2 regions of the Phycicoccus sp. 3266 genome follow, and region 2 is predicted to be linked to the other one. Evidence: predicted binding sites of a transcription regulator. Region 2 holds the regulator's gene; the other holds the start of a gene.
What was found. The regulator HspR, encoded in region 2, represses chaperone genes until heat shock. The targets are predictions, from matches to a motif close to AAGTTGAGTCNNNNNGACTCAACTT.
Positions count from the first base shown of each region.

Region 1: J2X64_RS10525 (ATP-dependent Clp protease ATP-binding subunit) is a predicted target of HspR. The motif match lies at 1,961-1,985, and genes of this name have one in related genera.

Region 1 covers NZ_JAVDUW010000002.1:156,277-160,668, reverse strand. The annotation lists gene J2X64_RS10525 (ATP-dependent Clp protease ATP-binding subunit) at 1-1,781, opposite strand, end outside; gene J2X64_RS10520 (hypothetical protein) at 2,091-2,603, opposite strand; gene J2X64_RS10515 (DUF4397 domain-containing protein) at 2,794-3,648, shown strand; gene J2X64_RS10510 (class F sortase) at 3,701-4,375, shown strand.
Region 2 covers NZ_JAVDUW010000001.1:1,485,125-1,489,516, forward strand. The annotation lists gene J2X64_RS07155 (formate--tetrahydrofolate ligase) at 1-1,298, opposite strand, end outside; gene J2X64_RS07160 (heat shock protein transcriptional repressor HspR) at 1,398-1,856, opposite strand; gene J2X64_RS07165 (DnaJ C-terminal domain-containing protein) at 1,859-2,878, opposite strand; gene grpE (nucleotide exchange factor GrpE) at 2,941-3,564, opposite strand; gene dnaK (molecular chaperone DnaK) at 3,561-4,392, opposite strand, start outside.

The DNA of each region.
Region 1 (4,392 bases), on a different contig from region 2:
CGCGAGACGGTGTGCTTCTCGGAGAACTCGCTCATGTCGAGCTGGATCAGGCTGTCCTCGTCGCCGAAGAGGAACTCGGCGAGCGTCTTGGCCAGCTCGGTCTTACCGACACCGGTCGGGCCGGCGAAGATGAACGAGCCACCGGGACGACGCGGGTCCTTCAGGCCGGCGCGGGTGCGGCGGATCGCCTGGGACAGCGCCCTGATGGCGTCGTCCATGCCGACGATGCGCTTGTGCAGCTCGTCCTCCATGTGGAGCAGCCGCGAGGACTCCTCCTCGGTGAGCTTGAAGACCGGGATGCCCGTCGAGGCAGCCAGCACCTCGGCGATGAGCTCCTCGTCGACCTCGGCCACGACGTCCATGTCGCCGGACTTCCACTGCGACTCGCGCTCGGCCTTCTGGGCGAGCAGCTTCTTCTCGTCGTCGCGCAGGCGGGCGGCCTTCTCGAAGTCCTGGCCGTCGATGGCCGACTCCTTCTCGAGCCGCACGGAGGCGATCTTCTCGTCGAACTCGCGCAGGTCCGGCGGTGCGGTCATCCGGCGGATGCGCAGTCGCGCGCCCGCCTCGTCGATGAGGTCGATCGCCTTGTCCGGCAGGAACCGGTCGTTGATGTACCGGTCGGCGAGGTTGGCCGCGGAGACCAGCGCGGCGTCCGTGATGGACACGCGGTGGTGCGCCTCGTAGCGGTCGCGCAGGCCCTTGAGGATCTCGATCGCGTGGCTGAGCGTGGGCTCGGCGACCTGGATCGGCTGGAACCGGCGCTCGAGCGCCGAGTCCTTCTCGATGTGCTTGCGGTACTCGTCCAGGGTGGTGGCACCGATGGTCTGGAGCTCGCCGCGGGCCAGCATCGGCTTGAGGATGCTGGCGGCGTCGATCGCGCCCTCGGCGGCACCCGCACCCACGAGGGTGTGGATCTCGTCGATGAACAGGATGATGTCGCCGCGGGTGCGGATCTCCTTGAGGACCTTCTTCAGCCGCTCCTCGAAGTCACCGCGGTAGCGGCTGCCGGCGACGAGCGCGCCGAGGTCGAGGGTGTAGAGCTGCTTGTCCTTGAGGGTCTCGGGGACCTCGCCCTTGACGATGTCCTGGGCCAGGCCCTCGACGACCGCCGTCTTGCCGACACCGGGCTCGCCGATGAGGACGGGGTTGTTCTTGGTGCGGCGGGACAGCACCTGCATGACCCGCTCGATCTCCTTCTCGCGCCCGATGACCGGGTCGAGCTTGCCCTCGCGGGCGGCCATGGTGAGGTTGCGGCCGAACTGGTCGAGCACCAGCGAGCCGGCAGGAGTGCCCTCCTGCTGGACGCCCGCGCCGACGCCGGCGGTCGCGCCGCCCTCCTTGCCCTGGTAGCCGGAGATGAGCTGGATGACCTGCTGGCGCACGCGGTTGAGGTCCGCGCCCAGCTTGACGAGGACCTGGGCGGCGACGCCCTCACCCTCGCGGATGAGCCCGAGCAGGATGTGCTCGGTGCCGATGTAGTTGTGGCCGAGCTGCAGCGCCTCGCGCAGGCTCAGCTCGAGGACCTTCTTCGCACGCGGCGTGAAGGGGATGTGGCCGCTCGGGGCCTGCTGCCCCTGGCCGATGATCTCCTGGACCTGCTCGCGGACCGACTCCAGCGAGATGCCAAGGCTCTCAAGGGCCTTGGAGGCGACACCCTCACCCTCGTGGATGAGGCCGAGCAGGATGTGCTCGGTCCCGATGTAGTTGTGGTTGAGCATGCGCGCCTCTTCCTGCGCGAGCACGACCACCCTCCGGGCCCGATCGGTGAACCGTTCAAACATCTCTTCTGCTCCTGCCTATCGAGATCATCTCGATGCTATCCGTGCTGCCTGACCGTGGCGCGTCCCATTCGGCGACCGATACGCGATCGGGACGAACGGGCCACCCCTCCCACGTCCGTACTGCGGGCCGGTCAGGTGGCTCACCGTGCGCAACGCGGCGGTTCCCCACCCTGTTCCCGGCCCTGAGTCGAGTCGGCTCAATTCCGCCGTGGGCGGACAAAGGGCTCCGTCGCCGTGGGCGGACGAAGGGCTCCGTCGCCGTGGGCGGACATAGGGCTCCGTCGCCGTGGGCGGACGACGGCGATGCCGTCACGCGGCGGGGCCCTTCCTGCGGACCTCCTCCACCTGCTCCATGGCGGCGCGCAGCTCGCCGAGCCAGGTGTCGGACCGCTCGCCGACGAGCTTGACGCACCACGCGAGGGCGTCCGCCCTCGACCGGGCGACACCGGCGTCGACGAGCGTGTCGAGCACCCGCCGCTCGGGCTGGCGCAGCCGGGTCATCACGGGTGCCGCGAGGTGGGTGAACAGCGACTCGTGGCCGCCGACCCGCACCCCCCAGCTCACCTTGCGGCCGGACAGGTGCTCGAGCTCGCGGGCGATCTCGATGCGGCGCTCGCGGGTCTCCTCGCGGAAGGTCTTGGCCCGGCCGCGGGCCGCGACCTCGCGGTCGGCGTCGTCGGCGTCGTCGGGCAGGTCGGGGGCGGCGAGGTCCCCCCAGATGATGAGCTCGTCGCGGTCGCGGCTGACCTCGACGGGGCCGGTGAACCAGTCCTGCGGGAGGCGGCCGGCCAGCCATGCCTCGGCAGTGGTGCGTGTTGTCATGTAATCATGATTACTGAGCTGCACGGCATGCGGAAGAGCTATCGCGTCCGCCCACGGTGAACACGTCTCAGGGGACAAACTTGTTCACCGCCAAACTTTCGTGAAGAGGTTCCAATCCGGCCCCTGGCCGGGCGCGAATCCGGGGCAAGAGGCACCCGCCGGGGGCTGCCTCGTCCGGAAAGGAACCGTCATGAGCGCTACCAGGACCACGACCGTCCGAGCCGTGCTGGCCGCCGGGGCCGTCGCCGCCGTCACCGCCGGGCTGGCCGCCCTCCCCGCGTCGGCCGCCTCCACCGCCACCGTCACGGTGGTGCACGGCATCCCGAAGACGCCGGTGGACGTGTACGTCGACGGGAAGAAGGCACTGTCCGACTTCCAGTTCAAGACCGTCACGAACCCGATCAGCCTGCCGGCCGGCTCGCACCAGATCGCCGTCCGCCCGGCCGGTGCCGCCAGCACCTCCAAGCCCATCCTCACCCTCGCCCCGACCCTGCCGGCCGGTGCCAACGCGACGGTCGTGGCCTACCTGACGGCCGACGGCAAGCCCGCCCTCAAGCCGTTCATCAACCCCACGACCGCCGTGCCCGCAGGCATGGGCCGGCTCGTCGTGCGGCACACCGCGGCGGCTCCCGCCGTCGACGTCCTCGCCGGCGGCAAGCCGATCATCACCAAGCTCACCAATCCGAACGAGAAGATGCTCATGGTGCCGGCCGGCACCGTGTCGGCCTCGGTGGCGGCCGCCGGCACCACCAAGCCGGTCATCGGCCCGGTCGACCTGCCCGTGACCTCCGGGAGGACGCTGGTGGTCTACGCGATCGGCAGCCTCCAGGACGGCAGCCTCACCGCCGTGACGCAGAGCTACGCGAGCGGCGGCGGCGCCGCCCCGAGCTCGGTCAACGCCGGCACGGGCGGCCAGGCGGCCGACCGTGGTCCCGCGACCGCCCTGCTGGCGCTCTCCGGCCTGGCCGGCGCCGCGCTCGTCGCCGGTGGCACGCGGACGGCCGCGCGACCGCGACCGTCCGTCGCTGACGCACGCAGGACCTGACAGGGACATGTCGGACACCGGGCGCCGGTCACGGCGGGGCACCGTCCCCGTCGTGGCCGGCGTCCTGCTGCTCGCGGCCACCGGTCTCGGGGTCGCCGTCAAGGTTTTCGACCAGCCGCTCCCCGACGCAGGAGCCCTCCCCGCTCCCGCCGTCACCGCCACGCCCCCACCGGAGAGCGCCGGACCGAGGACCACCGGCTCGCCCACCGCGTCGCCGCAGGCGTCGACCGGCTCGACCGGCTCGACCGGCTCGACCGGGCCGACCATCGCGACCGACCGGTCGTTCGAACCCACCATGGTCCGGGTCCCGGCTATCGGCGTCTCGGCCCCCGTCGTGCCCACGTCGGTGGACGGTCGCGGGGCGCTCGGCATCCCCGAGGACCCGCGCGAGGTCGGGTGGTGGTCCGGCGGCGCGGCACCGGGGTCGCCGTACGGCACGACGCTGCTCGCGGGCCACGTCGACTCGGCGAGCAAGGGGCTCGGCAGCCTCGTCGACCTCGGCCGGGCGCCCATCGGGGCCCGGGTCACGGTGACCGGAGCGGACGGCAGCTCCCAGTCCTACCGGGTCGTCGCCCGCCGGTCCTACCCCAAGGCGACGCTCCCGACCCGCGAGCTGTTCCGCCAGGACGTCCCGGCCCGGCTGCTGCTCGTCACCTGCGGCGGGCAGTTCGACCGGAGCACCGGCCACTACGAGCGCAACGTCGTCGTCGTCGCCGTCCCCGCCTGAGGCTCGGGCCGTCGGCG
Region 2 (4,392 bases):
CCGTCGGCCACGTGGGTGGAGACCGCGACGCGCGCCCCCTCGGCCCCGGCCACCTCGCGGATCACCGCGTGCTCGGACTCGAAGTCGGTCGGGAACGCGTTGACCGCCACCACCGGCGACAGCCCGAAGGACCGGACGATCTCGAGGTGGCGGCGCAGGTTGTCCGCGCCGGCACGCACGGCCCGCGGGCTCTCGTGCAGCATCTCCGGCGGCAGGGGCTTCCCCGCCACGACGGAGTAGTTGCCGGAGTGCGCCTTGAGCGAGCGGACGGTCGCCACGAGGACCGCCGCATCGGGCCGCAGCCCGGAGACGCGGCACTTGAGGTTGACGAACCGCTCGGCCCCCATGTCCGAGCCGAAGCCCGCCTCGGTCAGCAGGTAGTCCCCGGTGTGGATGCCGAGGTGGTCGGCGACCACCGACGAGTTGCCGGTGGCGATGTTGCCGAACGGGCCGGTGTGCACCAGCACCGGCGTGTTCTCGGTGGTCTGCAGCAGGTTCGGCTTCAGCGCGTCCTTGAGGATGACGGCCATCGCCCCCGCGGCCCGGACGTCGTCCGCGGTCACCGGCCGCCCGGCATACGTGAAGCCCACGACGATCCGGCCCAGTCGCTCGCGCAGGTCGCGCAGCGACGTCGCCAGCCCGAGGACCACCATCACCTCGCTGGCGGCGGTGATGTCGAACCCGCTCTGCCGCGGCACGCCGTCGATGCGGGCGCCGAGGCCCTCGACGATGTTGCGCAGGGCCCGGTCGTTGACGTCGAGCACCCGGCGCCAGGCGATGCTGCGCGGGTCGAGGTCGAGCTCGTTGCCGTGGTGCAGGGAGCTGTCGACCATCGCGGCGAGCAGGTTGTGCGCCGCGGTGACGGCGTGGAAGTCGCCGGTGAGGTGCAGGTTGAGCTGCTCCATCGGCAGCACCTGGCTGTGGCCCGCGCCGGCCGCGCCGCCCTTGATGCCGAACGTCGGGCCCATCGACGGCTGCCGCAGCGCCAGGGTCGCGCGGTGGCCGAGCAGGGAGAGCCCCTGGGCCAGCCCGACGGCCGTCGTGGTCTTGCCCTCGCCGAGCGGCGTGGGCGTGATGGCGGTGACGACGACGTACCTCGCGGGCGGGCGGTCGGCCAGGTCGCGGACGGCCGCCAGGTCGACCTTGGCGACGTGGCGGCCGTAGGGCTCCAGGTGCTCCAGCGGTATGCCGGCGGCGCGCGCCACCTCCTCGACCGGCTCGAGGTGCGCGGCCCGCGCGATGGCGAGGTCGCTGCTGGCTGGTGACGGCGAGGACGAGGCTCGCGAGGACGTGGACACACCGACACTGTCCGCCCGGGGTGGCCGGAGTGACAGGGCCCTTCGTCCGTGGTGTCCGGGGTGAGCCGTGGTTGCCCGGCCCAGCCGCGGTGTCCGCGGTCAGCGGGGGTCGGGCCGCCAGACCACCAGTGCCTGCGAGCGCTCGGGGCGCACGCGCTGGCCGGCGCGCAGGGCATACACCTCGCCGCTCGGGCCGACCGCGAAGACGCGGGCGCCGGGGCCGCCGTAGCCCGCTGCCGCCCGCGCCTCGTCGAGCTCGGCCCGCAGCTCCCGCACGCGCGCCTGAAGGGCCGCCACCTGGTCCTCGAGGGCGAGGATGCGCTGGATGCCGGCCAGGCTGATGCCCTCGTCCTGCGACAGACGCTGCACCTCACGGAGCAGGGCGACGTCGCGACCGGAGTAGCGCCGGCCGCCACCCCGGGTGCGGGAGGGCCGGACGAGGCCGAGCCGGTCGTACTGGCGCAGCGTCTGGGCGTGCATGCCCGCGAGCGCGGCGGCGACCGAGATCACGAAGATCGGCGCGTCGTCGTCGGGCCGGAACTCGGGCTCGGTCGCCATGCTCACCTCCGCGCCTTCTCGAACAGCTCCGCCCGCGGGTCGTGCCCGCCGTCGAGCTCGCGCAGCGTCTCGACGGCCGCCCTGGCGTCGTCGGAGAGCCGTTGCGGCACCACGATGGCCACCTTGGCCATGAGGTCGCCCGGGCTGTCCTTGCGCGGCACGCCGCGGCCCTTGACCCGCAGCACCCGCCCGCTCGGCGTCCCGGGGGCGATCCGCACCTTGACCGGGTCGCCGTCGAGCGTCGGCACGGACACGGTCGCGCCGAGCGCGGCCTCGGCGAACGTCACGGGCAGGTCGACCGTGAGGTTGTCGCCCTCGCGCCCGAAGACCGGGTGCTTCTCCACCGTGATGGTGAGGATGAGGTCGCCGGCGGGGGCGCCGGAGTCACCCGGCTGGCCCTTGCCGCGCAGGCGGATCTTCTGCCCGTCCTTGACCCCGGCCGGGATCCGTGTGGTGATCTGGCCGCCACTCGAGGTCCCGAGGGTCACCGTCGCGCCGTTGACCGCGTCGCGGAACGACAGGGTGGTGCGCGCGGTGAGGTCGCCGCCCCTGCGCGGCCCGGTGGGCGCACGGAAGCCCGTGCCGCCGCCGTATGCCGGGCCGCCGCCACCGAACATCCCGCCGAGGATGTCCTCGAGGTCGGGCTGGCCCCCGCCGCCGGTGGAGTACCGGACGCGGGCGCCGCCGGGGCCCCCGCCGCCGCCGAACATCGAGGAGAAGATGTCCTCGAACCCGCCGTTGGTCGCGCCGCCGCCGGGGCCGCCCGCGGTGAAGCGGGCACCACCCCGGGCCATCTGCCGGATCGCGTCGTACTCGCGGCGCTTCTCGGGGTCGGACAGGACGGAGTTCGCCTCGCCGACGTCCTTGAAGCGCTGCTCGGCCGCCGCGTCCCCGGGGTTCTGGTCGGGGTGGTGCTTGCGGGCGAGCTTGCGGTACGCCTTCTTGATCGCCGCCTCGTCAGCGTCCTGGGGGACGCCGAGGATCGCGTAGAAGTCCTTCTCGAACCAGTCCTGGCTGGCCATGACGTCCTCCTCTCAGCGGGACGGGGTGGGGAATCGTACTGAGGTCGCGCCGGCTGCCGGGGTCACTCGGGGTCGGCGACCGCGACGCGGGCGGCGCGCAGCACCTGCTCACCGGCGCGGTAGCCGGGCTGCAGGACCTGGACGACCGTCGTGGAGTCGCCCGAGACAGAGCCGTCGGACGGCCACGCCGCGTGCATGAGCGCCTCGTGCCGGCCCGGGTCGAACTCCTCCCCCACCGCGCCGTAGCGCTCGAGGCCGAACCGGCCCAGCGTCGACTCCAGCTTGTCCGCGATCTTGGCGAACGGGCCGTCGGCCAGGTCGCCGTGCTCGCGAGCCGCCGAGATGTCGTCGAGCACCGGCAGCAGCGTCTCGAGGACGTCGCGGACGGCCCGCTCCTGCACGACCGCACGGTCGCGGTCGACGCGGCGCTTGTAGTTGACGTACTCGGCCTGCAGTCGCTGGAGGTCGGTGAGCCGCTCCGCGGCCAGCGCCGTGTCGGGGTGGACCTCCGACCCGGGCTCGCCCGATCCGGTCTCGCCCGTCACGGTCTCGCCGGCCGGCTGCTGGTCCGCGACGGCGGCCTGCTCGGCGGCCGCCGCCTCGGCGGTGGTGGGCTCGAACTCCTCCGAGCCCACCATCGCCTCGGCTCCGTCGGGCTGGTCAGCCGTCGGGTTCTGGTCGGTCACTTCTTCTCCTCGTCGTCCTCGACGACCTCGGCGTCGACGACGTCGTCGTCGGAGGCACCGGCGCCGCCCGCGGCGGCACCCTCACCGGCGCCCGCACCCTCGGACCCGGCGGACGCGTCCGCAGCCGAGGCCGCGGCATACATCGCGGTGCCCATCTTCTGGGACTCCTCGGAGAGCTTGCTGCTCTTGGCGGAGATGTCCTCGATGCTGGCGCCGGACTCGGGCTTGAGGGCCTCCTTGAGGTCCGCGAGCGCCTCGTCGACCGGCTTGCGCTGGTCCTCCTGGAGCTTGTCGGCGTTGTCGGTGAGGAACTTCTCGGTCGAGTAGACGAGGTTCTCCGCGGTGTTGCGGGCCTCGGTCTCCTCGCGCCGCTTCTTGTCCTCGGCCGCGTGCTCCTCGGCCTCGCGCACCATCCGCTCGATGTCCTCCTTGGGGAGGGCCGAGCCGCCGGAGATCGTGATCTTCTGCTCCTGGCCGGTGCCCCGGTCCTTGGCGGAGACGTTCACGATGCCGTTGGCGTCGATGTCGAAGGTGACCTCGATCTGCGGGACGCCACGCGGGGCCGGCGCGATGCCGGTCAGCTCGAAGGTGCCGAGCGCCTTGTTGTGCTGCGCGATCTCGCGCTCGCCCTGGAACACCTGGATGAGCACGCTGGGCTGGTTGTCCTCGGCGGTCGAGAACACCTCGGAGCGCTTGGTCGGGATCGCGGTGTTGCGCTCGATGAGCTTGGTGAACAGGCCACCCTTGGTCTCGATGCCGAGCGACAGCGGCGTGACGTCGATGAGCAGCACGTCCTTGCGCTCGCCCTTGAGGACACCGGCCTGCAGG